3 regions of the Crassaminicella indica genome follow, and region 1 is predicted to be linked to each of the others. Evidence: riboswitches for the same ligand, from Rfam matches in the RefSeq annotation. Region 1 holds a riboswitch; each other region holds the start of a gene.
What was found. A riboswitch is a leader RNA that binds a small molecule or an ion and turns the genes downstream of it on or off. The one in region 1 is predicted to bind cobalamin.
Positions count from the first base shown of each region.

Region 2: linked by a shared signal. The riboswitch ahead of KVH43_RS03790 (hypothetical protein) and the one ahead of KVH43_RS07510 (DUF4430 domain-containing protein) in region 1 are both predicted to bind cobalamin.
Region 3: linked by a shared signal. The riboswitch ahead of KVH43_RS01045 (FecCD family ABC transporter permease) and the one ahead of KVH43_RS07510 (DUF4430 domain-containing protein) in region 1 are both predicted to bind cobalamin.

Region 1 is NZ_CP078093.1:1,559,299-1,565,444, reverse strand. Features, by position in the region: gene KVH43_RS07515 (hypothetical protein) at 1-1,228, opposite strand, end outside; gene KVH43_RS07510 (DUF4430 domain-containing protein) at 1,242-2,348, opposite strand; cobalamin riboswitch at 2,507-2,672, opposite strand; gene KVH43_RS07505 (divergent polysaccharide deacetylase family protein) at 2,738-3,544, opposite strand; gene KVH43_RS07500 (pyridoxal phosphate-dependent aminotransferase) at 3,679-4,866, opposite strand; gene KVH43_RS07495 (oxaloacetate decarboxylase subunit alpha) at 4,882-6,146, opposite strand, start outside.
Region 2 is NZ_CP078093.1:794,604-800,749, reverse strand. Features, by position in the region: gene KVH43_RS03805 (ABC transporter substrate-binding protein) at 1-620, shown strand, start outside; gene KVH43_RS03800 (ABC transporter permease) at 595-1,350, shown strand; gene KVH43_RS03795 (ABC transporter ATP-binding protein) at 1,352-2,077, shown strand; cobalamin riboswitch at 2,099-2,281, shown strand; gene KVH43_RS03790 (hypothetical protein) at 2,578-2,784, shown strand; gene KVH43_RS03785 (hypothetical protein) at 2,815-3,063, opposite strand; gene KVH43_RS03780 (ABC transporter substrate-binding protein) at 3,191-4,129, shown strand; gene KVH43_RS03775 (FecCD family ABC transporter permease) at 4,177-5,235, shown strand; gene KVH43_RS03770 (heme ABC transporter ATP-binding protein) at 5,232-6,023, shown strand.
Region 3 is NZ_CP078093.1:179,188-185,333, forward strand. Features, by position in the region: gene KVH43_RS01025 (ABC transporter substrate-binding protein) at 1-29, opposite strand, end outside; gene KVH43_RS13350 (sirohydrochlorin cobaltochelatase) at 141-1,883, opposite strand; gene KVH43_RS01040 (ABC transporter ATP-binding protein) at 1,946-2,707, opposite strand; gene KVH43_RS01045 (FecCD family ABC transporter permease) at 2,724-3,785, opposite strand; cobalamin riboswitch at 3,925-4,102, opposite strand; gene KVH43_RS01050 (ABC transporter ATP-binding protein) at 4,299-5,147, shown strand; gene KVH43_RS01055 (ABC transporter permease) at 5,148-5,879, shown strand; gene KVH43_RS01060 (cobalt-factor II C(20)-methyltransferase) at 5,857-6,146, shown strand, end outside.

The sequences.
Region 1 (6,146 bases):
AAGAATATGGTTCATTTGTATCTATTTCATCTTTTTTTATAATATAATCTACCTTTTTATCAACTGGGTCTAATACATAGTCTGTGCCATTAAGCACATCTATAAAATGACCATTAACAAATTGAAGACGTATATTATCTTCTTTATCTGGATAAATACTAGTAAATTTATAGCAATCTAACCCATGATGATATATTTTTACGGCTGCACTGACAGCCTTTAGCTTATCAAGATTTCCTATAAAAGAAAATCCGTAAAAAACAATACAGGCAATCATAATTATCGATGAGAATAACCATTTTTTCTTTCCAAAATACATAAAGATTCCTAATAAAAGAATATAAATTATTAAAAATGAAAATAAAAAGCATACTGTTTTGTAATTAGGTGTTAATAAATAATCTGCTGCTCCATAAAGGTTCTTTGAAGCATTGATTCTTTTATCTAAATTGTCATTATTTAATATTTTATTTATCCCAAAAGGAGTAATATTTTTATTTATCATATTGATAAATGCATTACCTTTTACAGGGATCACCCATCCATCCCCTATATTTTTCTTCTCTTCTATCCCTTTAAGGAATCCTGTTAAATTTTTATATGCATATTTTCCATCACCAATTAACAATATATTTCCATTAGCAATCCATTTTTTCAATATTTCTTCACTTTCATTTGATAGATTATTTGTATAAAAATTATCAAGAATTAATATGTTCAAATTTTCTAATTCCTTTACGGTATACGACATTTCTTCATTTAATTTGATTACTTCAATATTTTTATCATGAAATAAACCTTTATGCATTTCCTTTATTCCATAGTAATTTTCAGGAGTATCACTTAAAACACCTATAAATACTGTATTTTTAGGAAGAATTTTTAAAGTAATCGTCTTATTTTCTATAACTTGTCCATCTTTTTCAATATTTACCTCTAGCTTTTCATTTTCTTTCAAAACAGGTATAGAAAACATATATTCTTTTTTAGTATTTGATTTCAAATTTATAGGATGAGTATAAATTCTTTCTCCTACATATATTTTTAGATCTCCTACCAATTCATTTTCTTTAGCATCTAAAATAATTTTTATAGGATTCATTCCACCAAGCTTTATTTTTCCATCAAAACCAACATTTACTTCTATGTCAATAGTTTGAGCTTGTCCTATAATTGAAAAACAAATTATAAAAATCAGGATACTCACTAAAAACCCTATTTTTTTCATTCTTTCACATCCTTTAATGAACATACGGTACATTTTCTATGCCGTTTTTTGATATAACTGCACTAAAATATCTATCAATAGACTTTGGTTTATTAATAAGTACATCTAATGCCTTATTTACCCATTCATCATCTGTTCCTGTAACCATCCATATTGGATTAACACTTCCTATTCCTGCTGCATAAGCATAAATAGCTCCAGCATGATCATAAGATGAAATAGTCTTTCCTTTAAAATCTAAAGCTTTTAGTTTTCCTCCTTCAAATTTCACATACGTTCCAATTAATTTATTTTTTCTATTGATATCCTTCATTAGCTTGCTTTTTTTTGCTAGTTTATTCCATGTTCCTAATAATATATAATATTTCTTTGGCTTTTCTAAAGCTTTTGGATTGTAAGCTGCCAAATCTATTTTTTTCACCCCTTGTTTTATAAGACTCGCTTTTAATTTTTCTGCCTCGTCTTTGTAGCCATCTGTATACATAATAACTGTTCCTGGATTTTTCCCCCAGAATCCATTTTTAAAAGGCTGAGGATAAGAACCAATCACAGCTGGTGCAAACATAGTTATACTCCAATCATGATAATCCCACCATATTACATCGTCTGGACTTGGTCTATATTCAGCTATACCTACTGGCGCCAAAATACCATTTACCCAATAAAACCAATCTTGTTTTTTTCTATTTTTTCCTGTATAAAATGTAAACTTTGATTCAATCCCATTAATCGCATTCACAAACCCACCACCATAAGCAGTTTGAATATCTAAATTTCTAAATAATACTTCCATTCCAACTTCATCTTTTACAAGCCCAACATTTTTTGCATATATTTTTTTATGACCAAAATCAGTAGTTACAACTAAATCAACATGATATGGACTTTCAATATCACCAGATGCTTTATATACCTTTGAATTCTGATTTGCTGGCCTGCCTTCCTTATATTTGATTTCTCCTTGTACAGGTCCTTTATACCCCTTATATTTAACACCATCTATAACTACCACATTCGATTTCGAATCCGTATCCTTCCCCTGTGCCATACTAAATCCACATGAAGAAAATACCATTGAGATTACAAGAAGTAATGTAATCAAGCTCTTTATTTTTTTCACACTTCATTCCCCCTAATACGTATATTGAAAAAATCCCCTTCCAACCTGGAAGAGGATTCAGATGTACTTATACTGGGATCATTCAAAAATACTTAATTACCCAATAGATATTTCTGTGTTTTAACACCAATATTCTTCTTCTCCTCTAAGTCGGAGGATTACAAAAGTATGTAACGACAGGTCTTCTGACTCCCGGGTCATCTTCCAATCAGGCCTTCCCATTCATTTGACAGTGGCATATTCTGATTTTCATCGCCGGTTACAGCTGCGACTACAGTAAGGGATTTTCACCCTTTTCCCTAAATCCTTACACTATTTTATTTAATTTTCATATCATTCACATTATAGCATTTATTACCATATTGTCAACCTATTGCCATATTCACATATTAATGTAAATTTCTCTTTAACTTTGATAAATTTACAAACTTAATTCCTTCTTTTTCTAAAATAGGATACATATTTTTTATAGCATTGATTGTTACTTTTCCTCCTTCAGCTCCTACATGTCCTATTCCTATCGCATACCCTTTTTCTAAAGCAATATTACCAAGTTTTTTCAACTGTTTTTCTATTGCCCTTTGATTTTTTATATTATCTAAAAATACATCTCTTTCAAAGCAAATAACATCTAATTCATTTGCTACATCTGCTACAATAGAATTAGGGTTTGTTTTGCTATCTAAAAAAAATAAATTATTCTCCTTTGCAATTTCTAGGATAGCCTTCATTACTCTTTTATCTTGTGTAGCTTTTGAACCCATATGATTATTCATCCCTACAGCGTATTTTATTTCATCTAATCCTTCTTTTATTCTAAGCTTTATTTCTTCATCAGATAAGTCACAAGTAATTCCCTTCGGTCCTAACCATTCCTTTTTCCCAACAACTGGCTCCATTGGTACGTGCATTATTACCTCAATACCTGCTTTATGTACAGCTTCTGCATCACTCTTTGTAAATGGTGAAAAAGGCATTACCGCAGCTGTAATAGGTATATCTAATTTTAACAGCTCCTCCATTCCATCCCCATGATAACCTAAATCATCAATCACCAATACTACATATCCAACTGGCTCTCCATTTGTTTTTGTATTCTTCCTGCATTTTATAAAAATACATATCATCAACAAACACACAATTAGTAAAGCTATAATTACTTTATACAATCTTTTTTTCGTAACAACTATGAACATAAGGTTCACATCCTCTATGCGTTTTTATGCTAATATACTATGCTAAACACATAGAAATATATTCCAATTAGTTTAATATATTTTCATGAAAAAAAAAGCATCCTCACAGATGCTTTTTCAAAACAATTATTTTATTATTGAATAGCTTTTTCTATTCTTTTTAATCCTTCTTGAATATTTTCAAGAGAAGTAGCATAGGATAATCTAATATAATTATCTGCACCAAAAGCGATCCCTGGAATTACTGCTACGTTTACATTCTCTAGTAAATACTCTGCAAAATCCATTGAACTATTAATAGTAAATCCATTAAAGGTCTTTCCTATAATTTTTGATATATTTACCATTACATAAAATGCTCCTTCTGGCATTCTACAAGATAATCCATCAATACTATTGATCTTTTCAACCATATAATTTCTTCTTTCTACAAATGCTTCTATCATTTTATATATTGGTTTTTGATCTCCCTTTAAAGCAGCTATACTCGCATACTGTGCAATAGTATTAGGATTAGAGGTAGCATGACTTTGAATATTATTAATAATGCTAATAATTTCTTTGTCTGCTGCTAAATATCCTATTCTCCATCCAGTCATAGCATACGCCTTTGACATACCATTAATCACAATAGTTAATTTTTTTATATCATCACCTAAAGAAGCAATACTTTTATGTTTTCCATCATATATTAATTTTTCGTAAATTTCATCAGAAATAATGAAAATATTGTGCTTTACTGCAATTTCGGCAATTTCTTTTAATTCATTTTCTGTATAAACTGTACCTGTTGGATTATTTGGACTGTTTAAAATAATCGCCTTTGTATTTTTATTGATCACTCTTAATAAGCTTTCTTTTGTATATTTGAAGCCTTCTTCTTCTGAAGTTTCAACAAAAACCGGTTTGGCATCTGCAAGCTTTACAAGCTCTGGATAGCTTACCCAATACGGAACAGAAATAATCACCTCGTCCCCTGGATTACATATTGCTTGCAATGCATTAAATAGTGAATGCTTAGCTCCATTAGAAACAACAATATTTTCAGAACTATAATCTAAATTATTATCATTTTTTAATTTATCACAAATCGCCATTTTTAAATTAGGAAGTCCCGATGCCGCAGTATATCCTGTAAGCCCCTTTGCCATCGTATCAATAGCAGCAGCTCTGATATGCTCTGGTGTATTAAAATCAGGCTCTCCAGCTCCAAAGCTTACTACATCTATACCATCTGCTTTCATTTTTTTTGCTTTTGCTGTGATAGCAAGTGTAAGAGATGGAGATATTTCTTTATTTTTTCTTGATAATTCAAAATTCATCATAATTCCCCCTTTTTATACTGGATATGTCTTTAATACTTTATCAACATAATCGCTATCTATTTTATACTTTTTCGCCTGTCTATACTTGAAAAATTCTACAGCTACTTGTGGAAATAATGCATAAGATAGTACATCTTCTTCCTGTTCTAGATATTCTTTCATTTCATTTCTAATATTTTGTAGCTGAGGCTCGATTAAATCTGCAGGTCTACAAGTGATCACTTCTTCATCTCCAATAATTTTTTTAATTATTTCAGGCTTTATTTTTACAGTAGGCTTTCCATACATTCCCTTTACATAAGCCTTTACTTCCTTTGGAATCATCTTGTATCTTTCTTTAGTAATTACATTTAACACTGCTTGCGTTCCTACGATTTGACTTGTAGGCGTTACAAGTGGGGGATATCCTAAGTCTTCTCTTACTCTTGGTACCTCTTTTAGCACCTCTTCAAATTTATCTAAAGCATTTTGCATTTTAAGCTGAGAAACAAGGTTGGAAAGCATCCCTCCTGGTACTTGATAAATCAGCGTATTAATATTAACCCCTAATACTTTCGGATTAAGGAGTCCACTTTCTAGACTTTTTTCTCTCAATGGTCTAAAATGCTCTGCAATCTTATTTAGTTTCTCAATTGAAATTCCTGTATCATACTCTGTTCCTTTTAGTGTTGCAACTATAGATTCAGTAGGTGGTTGACTAGTTCCCATAGAAAATGGTGAGATTGCCGTATCAATAATATCAACACCTGCTTCAATAGCCTTTAGATACATCATACTAGCTAAACCACTAGTAGTATGAGAATGAAGCTCTAAAGGAACTTTTACTGCCTTTTTTATAGCTGATATAAGTTCATATGCATAATACGGAGTCAAAAGACCTGACATATCTTTAATACAAATAGAATCTGCTCCCATTTCTTCCATTTCTTTTGCCAAACTTACATAAGTCTCTGTTGTATGCACGGGACTTATTGTATATGAAATAGCTGTTTGAGCATGTCCTCCCTCTTTTTTTGTTGTTTCTACAGCTACTCTTAAATTTCTTACATCATTTAAAGCATCGAATATTCTTATAACATCTATTCCATTAGCAATAGATCTTTTTACGAATTCTATCACTACATCATCTGCATAATGCTTGTATCCTAAAATATTTTGACCTCTTAAAAGCATTTGTAAATTAGTATTTTTAACTTTTTTTCTAATAGTTCTTAATCTTTCCCATGGGTCTTCATTTAAAAATCTTAAAGAAGCATCAAATGTTGCCCCTCCCCACA
Region 2 (6,146 bases), 760 kb from region 1:
TTATTAATGATTGGGATGATTTAAAGGGGAAAAAGATTAACGTTATAGCAAAAGGTTCAAATCCTGATGTAGTATTTAAGTATTTACTACAAAAAAATGGATTAGACCCAGAAAAAGATGTTGTACTAGATTATACATTATCTCATGCTGAGCTTGCACAAGCTGTAGCTGCTGGGAAGGTAGATATAGCAGTACTTCCAGAGCCATTTGTAACAATGGTTAGTATGAAAAATAAAAATGCAAAAATTACCATGAATATTCAAGAGGAATGGCAAGCTGTACTAGGGGAAAGTGCAGCGTTAGTGCAAGGCTGTTTGGTTGTAAGAGAAGAGTTTGCAAAAGAAAATCCAGAAATTGTGAATAATTTTTTGGAAGAATATAAAAAATCTGTTAATTGGGTAAATAAAAACAATGAAGAGGCTGGAAAGCTAGTTGAAAAGCATGGTATTGGTATGAAGGCAAAAATGGCTGAGTTAGCTATTCCGAGATGCAATATTGTTTTTCAGGATGCACAAAAATCGCAAAAAACAGTAGAGGGATATTTGAAGGTGCTTTATGATTTTTCACCAAAAGCTGTGGGAGGAAAGCTTCCAGATGAGAATTTTTACTATAAAAAATAAGCTTCCTACAATATTATCTATATTGCTTTTACTATTTATTTGGAGAATGAGCTCGGAAATAATTGCTTCGAAGATCATTCTCCCTTCTCCTGAAGCTACATGTAAAAGTTTATTGATTTTGATGAAATCAGAGAATTTTTTTAAAATAGTGCTAATGACTATAAAAAGAGGATGCATCGGATTTTTTTTATCTTGTTCTTTAGGACTTTTGATAGGCTTATTAACAGGAAGTCATCTGTTTTTAGAAAGGCTTATAGAGCCTATTTTAGTGGTTATTAAATCTACCCCTATTATGTCTATTATTATCTTAGCATTAATTTGGTTTAAGACAGAGTATGTACCAATTTTTGTTAGTTTCTTAGTGGCTTTTCCTATTATATGTGTAAATGTTTCTGAAGGAATAAAAAGTGTAGATGTGAAGCTTTTAGAGATGGCTAAAATATACCATGTGAGAAAATATAGAATTATCTTAGAAATATATCTTCCAGCGATCTCACGTTATTTTTTAGCAGGCGTTTCTACTGCTATGGGAATAGGCTGGAAGGCTGTTATTGCAGCAGAAGTTCTAAGTCAGCCAAATTTTGCGATAGGTACAAGCCTTTACAATGCAAAGGTTTATATTGAAACAGAAAATGTCTTTGCATGGACAGTGATAGCTGTGTTATTAAGCTTTATATTTGAAAGAGCTATAAGAATATTAGAAAAAAAGATTATGCGATGGAGAGGTTAATATGACCCTAAAGATTCAACAGTTATATAAAAGCTATCAAAGGCTTGTAGTATTTGAAAACTTTAATATAAATATTCCACAAGAACATATTACTTGTATTTTGGGTCCATCAGGATGTGGAAAAACTACTTTGTTAAATACGATTAGTGGAATTGTTAAAGCTGAAGCAGGAGAATTTTTAGGATTTGGTGATAAAGTTATTGGGTATCTTTTTCAGGAACCACGGCTTCTACCGTGGAAGAGTGTATGGGGGAATATTGAATTTGTATTAAAGGATGTTTATTCAAAGGAAGAAAGGGAAAAAATCATATCCCAATATATAAAAATGGTGAATTTAGAAGGCTTTGAAGATTATTATCCAAAGGATATTAGTGGTGGAATGCTGCAAAGAGTTGCTATTGCTAGGGCTTTTGCATATCCTTCTGATATTCTACTTATGGATGAACCTTTTAAGGGATTGGATTTAAAGATAAAAAGAGAGCTTATTGATGCTTTTATTAAGCTATGGATGAAAGATCTGAGAACAGTGATTTTTGTAACACATGACATAGAAGAAGCCATAAGCTTAGGGGATAGGATTTATATTTTTAGTAAGGCACCTGTCAAAATAAAAAAGAGCTTTGAGATTGCTACTGCGAAAGAGAAAAGAAGCTTAGAGGATGAAAGCTTAATAAAGATAAAAAAAGAGATTCATGATATTTTATTTATTGACGATTTGGATACTTAATGGTATAATGAGATGAAATTAAATATGGTGATTGCATTAGGTACCTTTTTTAAGGTTTAATAGGGAAGTTCGGTGAAAATCCGGCGCAGCCCCCGCTACTGTAAATGATGACGAAACCTCAAGCAACCCACTGTGAAAACGGGAAGGGGAGAGGGAGTAGGAAGATTCATGAGTCAGGAGACCTGCCTATTGTGTATGTTACTACCTTCGGTGGGAAGGCCAGGAAACAAAGTAAAAGCTTACATATTATTTTATATGGAGTATGTTTTGTCCTGTCTTCTGACAGGACTTTATTGTTTTAGGAAAGGAGGCTGATAGGAATGAATGATTTAGTATATGGATTAAGCACATTAATCCCTTTCCCACTAGATACCATATTTTCAGACAATTATATTAAACTACTAAAATTTGTTTCTTATGGCCACTTTCCAGAACCACCTAATCAAGTTCAAGTCTTATAAAGATGGTATATTGATTTGAATTTGAAAGGAGAGCTTAATATGGTGGTTAGTATGTCTATGTATAAAAAATTAAAAAGCAACAGTAGAATGATAACAGGAAATATGAAAGCAGATAAAGTGTATGAAAACTTATTCCTTCGAAAGTCTGTAAAAAATAAAAGAGAACTAAAGGAAGTTTTTTGGAAGGAATTAAAGCAATCTTTTATTCATAATGAAAGGCCCATTAAAAATCTTATATATAGATAAAAAAAGAGCCTTGCTAGTGAAGGCTCTTTTTTATTGAATTTTTAGCCGCTGCATAAGATTTTTTACGGTTTTTTCAAAAGCAATTAAATAATATTTGTTTCCTAATTCTTTTTCGCATTGCTGAATTTTTTTTAGTTCTTCATCAGTGAGCTTAGCAAAGGGTGGGATTTTATTTAATTGTTGATATTGCTGATAAGTGATATACTGTAATTGCCAAACACGATAAAGACATTTTTGATACTTTAAATATAGATCATAATTATATGGATAATAATTCATTTAGCTTGTACCTCCTTTTGTAATAATATATGAAAAAACATAAAGCTTGTTCCAAATAAAGCATTTGAATAGATAAATAAAAATTACACAAAATATAATAAATGCAAAATAGGATGGAGGTGTAGTTGTGCTTAAAAAGAATAGATGGATATCAATATTTATGATCATCATTTCTATAATATTGTTTTGTTCTTGTGCTAAAACAAATGAAAAAGTAGAAGAACAAAAAGAAGCTGAAAAAAAGGGTCAGTATCCACTTACAATTGTTGATTCTTACAATCGGGAGGTTATAATTGAAAGTGAGCCTAAGAGAGTTGTATCTATTGCTCCAAATATAACAGAAACTATATTTGCTTTAGGGGCAGGTGAAAAATTAGTAGGAAGAACAGATTACTGTGATTATCCAGAAAAAGTAAAATCGATAGCGAGTATAGGAAGTCTTATGGAACCAAATATTGAAAAAATTGTAGCTTTAAAGCCTGATTTAGTAGTTGCATCTACTCATTTTAAGGAAGATGTACTAAACAAATTGGAGGAATTGAATGTAAAGGTTATTGTTCTTTATGGAGAGGAAAGCTTTGAAGGAGCTTATGCAATAATCGGTAAATTAGGGAAGGTGCTTAATGCACAAGAAGCATCAGAAAAAATCATATCTAGTATGAAGGATCAAGTTAAAAATGTTATAGATAAAGTAAAAAATGCAGAAAGACCAGAAGTTTATTATGTGGTAAGCTATGGAGCAGGTGGAGATTATACTGCAGGAGAGGGAACATTTATTGATAAAATGATAAACTTGGCAGGAGGGAAAAATGCTGCTAGAGATACAACTGGATGGAAGTATAGCTTAGAAAAATTAATAGAGAAGGACCCAGATATATTAATATGCTCAAAGTATTATGATGCAAAGAAGGGAATTATGAATACAAATGGATACAAGGATTTGACAGCAGTGAAAGAAGGAAGATTGTTTGAGATAGATAATAATCTTCTCGATAGGCAGGGACCAAGACTTGCAGATGGTCTTTATGAATTAGCAAAAATAATACATCCAGAATTATTTAAATAGCAGATTATGATAATAAAGCTTGTTATGCTTTAAAGTGAGGAAAGTATATGACCTACATACAGAAAAGGAAAGGCTATAAAATTTTATTTATTTTTCTATTATTTTTATTGTGCGTATTAATTTTATTTGTAAGTACTCTTGGTGTTTCTGATATATCTTTTGTGGAAGCAGTTAAAATCTTATGTAGCAATATTCCATTTATAGGGAAATATGTTGTAGCAGATGCTATTAATGAGTCAAAAAAATTAATTGTTTTAGGGATCAGATTACCAAGAATTATATTGTCATCATTGATTGGTATGGCTTTAGCAGGATCGGGAGTAATATTTCAAGGTATTTTTAAAAATCCTATGGCAGATCCTTATGTGTTGGGGGTATCATCAGGAGCTGCTTTTGGTGCAACTATTGCAATTGTATTTGGCTTAGAAGCAACCTTCATAGGTTTTTGGGCAATAGCTATTATGGCTTTTATTGGTGCTATTACAGCGACATTAAGTGTTTATTATATAGCTAAGATTGGAAATAAGACCCCTATAATAACACTTTTACTTGCAGGAATAGCTTTAAGCTTTTTATTGTCTTCACTAATATCATTAATAATGACATTTCACAAAGAACAAATTGAAAAGATTGTTTTTTGGACGATGGGAAGTGTTTCTTCTGCAAGTTGGAAGCATGTGATATTTTGTGCTCCTGTTGTATTAATAGGGTGTATATTTTTTACTATGTTTGCTAGGGATTTGAATTTGATGCTGATGGGAGAAGAAACAGCAAAAAGTTTAGGAGTAGAAGTAGAAAAAATAAAAAAGCTCCTTCTTATTTTAGCTTCTATAGTGGCAGCATCAGCAGTTTCAGTAAGTGGAATTATTGGATTTGTAGGGCTGATCATTCCACACATTGTAAGGATAATAATAGGTCCAGATCATAGAGTGCTAATTGCTTTTACATTGGTTATGGGGGCAATATTTATGGTTATAGCAGATACCCTAGCAAGAACCTTAATGCCTCCAACAGAAATTCCAGTAGGAGTTATTACATCATTGTTTGGTACACCTTTTTTTATTTATATCCTTTATAAAAGTAAAAAACAAAATGCTATGAGGTGAAAAAGTTGACCTATCCAATAGAAATAGATCATCTGAACTGGAGCTTTGGAGAAAATAACATATTAAAAAATATTAGTGTGAAAATAGCAGAAAAAAAGTTTACCTGTATTATAGGACCAAATGGTTCTGGCAAGTCAACACTTTTAAAAAATATATTAAAGCTTCTATCGCCTCATAAAAAGTCTATTTATATTTATAGTGAAGATGTGGTGAATTTAAAATATAAAGATTTAGCGAGGAAAATTGCAGCTGTTCCTCAAAATACGATGGTAGATTTTGATTTTACAGTTATGGATATTGTTTTAATGGGTAGAAGTCCTCATTTGAAAAGATTTGAAGTAGAAAGTGAAGAGGATTTTCAAATCGTAAAAAAAGCAATGCAACTAACAAATACGTGGCATTTAAAGGATAGAGGAATCCATAAAATCAGTGGAGGAGAAAGGCAGAGAGTTATTATTGCTAGAGCTTTAGCACAGCAATCTCAAATTTTGATTTTAGATGAACCGATTTCAAATCTTGATATTCATCATCAAATTGAGGTTTTAAATATTGCGAAAGAATTGTGTACAAATAAGAATATTACAGTACTTGCAGTTTTGCATGACTTGAATTTTGCGATACAATATAGCGATTATTTAATTCTTTTAAATAAAGGAGAGATTATTGCAGAGGGTTTACCAGAACAAGTGATTACGAAAAAGAACATAAAGAAGGTATACAATATAGATGTCTATATGATGAAAAATCCTATAACTGGAAAGCCTCATATTATTCCGATAATTTCTTAAAGGATCATATTATTTTTTCCATATTGAAATAACTAATAATATATGATATATTGAAAATCGATGAAAATAAGCTATAAGGGAGTAGCCATGGAAAACTTCCATAAATATGAATCAACATACTGG
Region 3 (6,146 bases), 1.4 Mb from region 1:
ATTAATAATATAGATATTTTTCTTTTCATTTTTCCCCCTCCAATTATTAGCAAGCATTACATAATTATATCTAAATTTTAGCAACATTTCCTATATAAAATAACAAGTAAATGAGATGCTCTCATTTACTTGTTATAATTTTATTTTTCTTCCCCTTCAATAGCTTTTCTTGCATGCTCTATATAAATATCTTGATATTTTTCATTTTCACCTAAACCATGAAGATAAGTATTTACAGTAAATCCTTTGCTCTTAAGGATTGTCTTCCATGAATCCTCTTCATCTCCTGCCATATCGTTATTTGCATGATCTCCTGCAACAAGCATATATGGCATTAATGTTACTTCTTTAATGTTTTTAGCTTTTAATTTCTCTATAACATCCTCTAAAGCAGGATATCCTTCTACCGTTCCTACAAATACATTTAACCCCTCATCATCAAGTACACTTTGTAAGCACGCATAGCTTGCATTTGCAGGATGATGTGTTCCGTGTCCCATTACTACAACAGCTTGTCCTTCTTTAAGCTCTGGTAATTGTGATTTTAATGCTTCTACTGCTACCTTATAATCATCTGGAGTATTTAAAATTGGTGTACCTACTGCTATTTTTTTAAATGTATTTTCATATTTCTTTACTACTTCTAATAAATCATTATATTCAGCACCTGCTATAACATGAAGTGGCTGAACAATAACTTCTTCAAAACCTTCTTCCTTCATTTTGTTTAAAGCTTTCTCTGGTGTGTCTACTAAAATATTATCTCTGTCCTTTAACTTTTTGATAATAATATCAGAAGTAAAAGCTCTTCTTACTTCATATTCTGGAAATGCTTTTTGTATTTTTTCTTCAACTGCATCAATCGTAACCTTTCTTGTATCTGCATAGCTTGTTCCAAAGCTCACTACAAGCATTCCTTTTTTACCTTCTTGCCAATTTCCTTTTTCAACACATTTAACTGGAGCAGGGATTTCTTCTCCTTTTCCCTCAATAGAATCCTTTACATGATTTACATAAATCTCTTGATATTTTTCATTTTCACCCAAACCATGAAGATAAGTATTTACAGTAAATCCTTCGCTTTTAAGGATTGTCTTCCATGAATCCTCTTCATCTCCTGCCATATCGTTATTTGCATGGTCTCCTGCAACTACCATATATGGCATTAATGTCACTTCTTTAATATTATCTTTCTTTAACCTTTTAATAACATCGTCTAATGCTGGATATCCTTCTACTGTACCAACATAAACACTTAAATTATTGTCATCGATTACATATTGTAAATCAGCATAACATGCATTTGCAGGATGTTCTGTTCCATGTCCCATCACTACAACAGCTTGTCCTTCTTTAAGCTCTGGTAATTGTGATTTTAATGCATCAACAGCCACTTGATAATCTTCCTGATGAGTTAGGATAGGTCTTCCTAATACAAACTTTTCAAAAGTTCCATCATTATATTTTCTAAGTTCTTCTTTGATATCACTGTACTCAGCACCAGGCATAATATGTAATGGTTGAACAATTACTTCCTTAAAGCCTTCTGCTTTTAATTTATCCATTGCCTTAGCAACTGTATCCACTTCTATATTATCTCTGTCCTTTAACTTTTTGATAATAATATCAGAAGTAAATGCCCTTCTCACTTCATATTCTGGGAATGCTTTTTGTATTTTTTCTTCAACCGCATCAATTGTAACCTTTCTTGTGTCTGCATAGCTTGTTCCAAAGCTTGCAACTAATATTGCTTTTTTCACTTCCTTACTCTCCTCTTTTGCTTGATCTTGTTCTGCAGATGTTTCTTTTTTTGCACAACCTGCAAAACCAGCTACTACCAACATCAACGCTAAAATAAAACTTAAAATTCTAATCTTTTTCATAATACCACCCCTTATATTTTTATATCAGCTTTAACAAAAAGTTAAAACTGTAAAAAACATTTTTATAAGCTTGGTAGAATAACCAAACCTTTCTCTTCAGTCTTTCTTATAGCTACACCAAACAATTCCTTGATCAACTCTTTTGTCATCACATCCTCTGTTTTTCCATATTTCGAAATTTTCCCATCTTTTAATGCCAATATTCTATCACTAAACATATGTGTTAAATTCAAATCATGCATAATAGCTATAACAGTAAGATGCTCTTTCTCAATACAATCCTTTAATAAATTTAAAAAATAAATAGTATACTGAATATCCATATTTGAAAAGGCTTCATCTAAAAATAATACCTTTGGCGTTTGGGCTAGAGCCTTTGCTAGCATAACTCTTTGTTTTTCTCCCCCACTCAATTCAGTAATAGGAATATCAGAAAATTTTAGCGTATCTGTCATCTCCATGCATTCTCGTACTATCTTCATGTCTTTTGGGGTTAAATTCTTCATACGACTCTTAAATGGATTTCTTCCCATCATCACAACTTCTAAGCATGTAAAAGGGAATCTAATATCTACATTTTGAGACACAAAAGCTATTCTTTTACTTAAATCTTTTATACTATAGTCTTTCAAGCATTTATTTTGAAAATAAATATTTCCACTATATTTATGAAATTGTCCTGTAATCAAGCTAAGTAGGGTAGTCTTTCCTGAACCATTTGGCCCAATAATCGTTGTAAATTTTCCTTGTTCAATAAAAAAACTAATATCATGTAAAATTTCTTTATCATCGTATGAAAAAAATAAATTTTTTACTTTATACATATTAGCCCCCTTTACTTTAGTGCAGCGATTTATTTCTCGTCATAAAAATATATATGAAGAATGGTCCTCCAAGCAATGTTGTAAGCACACCTACAGGAATTTCTATATTCATCAATACTCTTGCACCTGTATCTGCTACCAATAATAATTCTGCACCAAGTAATGCTGAAAGAGGAATCAAAGTACGGTTATCAGACCCAATACAAAATCTAAGCATATGTGGCACAATAAGACCTATAAAGCTGATAATCCCACTTACAGATACGCATACAGCCGTAATGAATGAACCACATATTAAAAAAATCCTTCTTACACTTTGTGTATCAATACCTAACAATTTTGCTTCTTTCTCTCCCAAGCAAAGAAGATTCAAATCCTCTGAAAAATATATACAAATAATTATACATAATATTATCATCGGAAAACTCATCAAAACATGTTCCCAGCTTCTTGCTGATAAGCTTCCCATTAACCAATTCACAATAGGTGCAACGTTTTCTCCTGCTAGATTTTTTAAAAACTTAATACCAGCTGAAAGAATAGATGTCACTATAATTCCAGCAATAATCAAATTTGAAGAGCTTAAAACTCCTTTAACCTTAGCAATAGAAATCACAATACCTAATGTTATAAATGCACCAATAAAAGCACACGCTGTTATAGGAACTTGAAAATTATCCATCAAAAACATATTTATAAAAAGTGCTAGTGCTGCTCCAAAGGCTGCTCCAGATGAAACACCCATAGTATAAGAATCTGCCAATGGATTCATAAGCAACGACTGAAAAACAGCCCCTGAAACTGCCAAACCACTTCCTACTATCATTGCTGTAAAAATTCTTGGAAGCCTTACATTCCAAACAATAGCCACATAAGAAGCTTTTATATAACTATACACAGACTCATTTCCTGTAATTTTTCCAAATATAATTTTTACAACATCATAAGCACGAATATTTGCTCTCCCTAAATGAACTGATGAAAAAAAAGTGATAATCAATAAAACTAAAAAACAAATACCAATGATTTTCTCTTTATACCGTTTTTGCTGTATAGTCAAAGCCAAATTATTCTCCATAATTCCTCCAGTGGTAAAGTTTCACAAAATACATAATAAAAAAAGAGCTTCTCGGAAAGCTCTATATACACAGTAAAATGGTTTTAACATATCAAAATCTCCATTTTTTACTAGTCTATTCTACTTTCCCTCCGAAAGAATGAATATTAACAATTAGGCAGGTCTCCTGGCTTGGCTTCATTTTACTCCTTAACCTTCCCAAAGCAAACAGCTTCAGTGGTTTTAAAGTTTCATCCACCTCACAGTAGCGGGGGCTGCAGTGGCTTTTACCACTTTCCCTTTTAATTCTTAAAGAAACCTAATATTCTGTATGAATTTGTCAATAACACCTTTAATTATATATAATCATAAAAAGCATGTCAATAATAAGATTATTTTTAGTTTTGAGTATACAAAAACAAAACAGACTACTTAATTTTATATATTTTCGGTTTTAAAAGCTTATATTGATTAATTAGATTGATTCTGTTAGAGTTATAATTGAATTTAAAAACAGGAGGCAGCAATGAATAAATGAAGCATATAATTGAGATCAAAAAAGTAACAAAAAAATATGGAGATTTTACAGCTGTAGATAATTTAAGCTTAAAGATTCAAAAGGGAAGCTTTTTTGGCCTCTTAGGTCCTAATGGTGCAGGAAAAACTACACTTATTAAAATGCTTGTAGGGCTATTAAAGCCAACTAAGGGAACTATCCTTATTGAAAACCAAAAAATGAATCGTGACAATACTTTCATCAAAAGTAAAATTGGCATTGTTCCTCAGCATATCAACCTCGATAAAGAACTTTCTGTAAGAGAAAATCTTATTTTTTCTGCAAAGCTTTATAAAATAAAAGGAAATCAACTTCATCAAAAGATTGAAAAATTATTAGCTTTTTCAGATCTAAAGTCTATAGAAAATAGACTTAGCAAAAAATTATCTGGTGGTATGCAAAGAAAATTAATGATTACTAAAGCATTGGTTAATGATCCTGATATTCTTTTTTTGGATGAACCTACTGTAGGAATTGATGTAAATCATAGAAGGAAAATATGGGATATGCTAAAAGGAATGAAGGCTATGGGAAAAACAATCATTCTTACAACTCACTATATTGAAGAAGCTGAATATCTTTGCAATCAAATAGGTCTTATGGATCAAGGAAAAATATTTTATTGTAATACAAGCGATGCTTTAAAAAACAATCTTGGTAAATTTACTGTCGAATATTTTAATACAGAAAAAATAACAGAATATAAGTATTTTCAATCTATAGAAGAAGCAAAAGAATATGCTCATTCACTTGATACACATTATATTTTGAGAAATACAAATCTAGAAGATGTTTTTTATAATTTTACGAATAGGAAGGTACAATAAATGGAAGTTTTCACAATACTTTGGCGAGAATTTGCTTTTTTCAAAAAAAGAGCTTTCAAAATTACTTCTTCTGCAGTCATCACTCCTCTTTTATATTTATTAGCATTTGGATGGGGACTAGGAGCAGATGTTTCCATAGAAGGATATAGTTATCTACATTATATTATTCCTGGAATAATTGCTATGTCTACAATGCATACAAGCTTTAATGCTGTAGCCATTAGAATTTCTGTAGCAAGACTTCACGAAAAAAGCTTTGAATACTATCTAACAGCACCTGTAAATATGTATTTATTAACACTAGGCTACGTCATAGCTGGAGCATTACGTGGTTTTTATGCGGGATGTATCATTTTAATAGTCTCTTATCTATTTGGTGCTTATATCAATATTACATTTTCTTTTTTGCTAATATGCTTTTTGAACAGTCTTCTCTTTGCTGCTTTTGGATATTTTGCAGCAATGGTCATAAATACTCATTATGACATGAATCGCTTCACAAGCTTTGTCATTACACCTATGACCTTCTTATGTGGAACATTTTTTTCATTAGAAAAAATGCCATATATTATAAAAAGAATCATAGAGATACTTCCTCTTACCCATGCTATAATGGGGCTAAGAAATATCGCACTCAAAGGAATTACTAATTATTTTTCAATATTTATATTACTTACATACTTTTTAATCCTTTATGCCTTAGGTGTATATGCAAGCTATAGAGAAATATAAAACCATTTTTAGAAAGGAGGAAAACGAATACACTCGTATTCGTTTAAAGCTTATGTCAAAATTTTATGGAATTGGTACTGGCCCTGGAGACAGCTCTTTGGTTACAGTAAAAGCAGTAAACACACTTAAAAAATTAGATGTTCTTTTTGCTCCTCAACCAAAGGAAGGGGGAGAAAGCTTAGCTTTATCTATTGTCAAGGAATATATTTTACCTAAAACAGAAATAAAGCAAAGACACTTTCCAATGAATTTCAATGATGAAGAAAG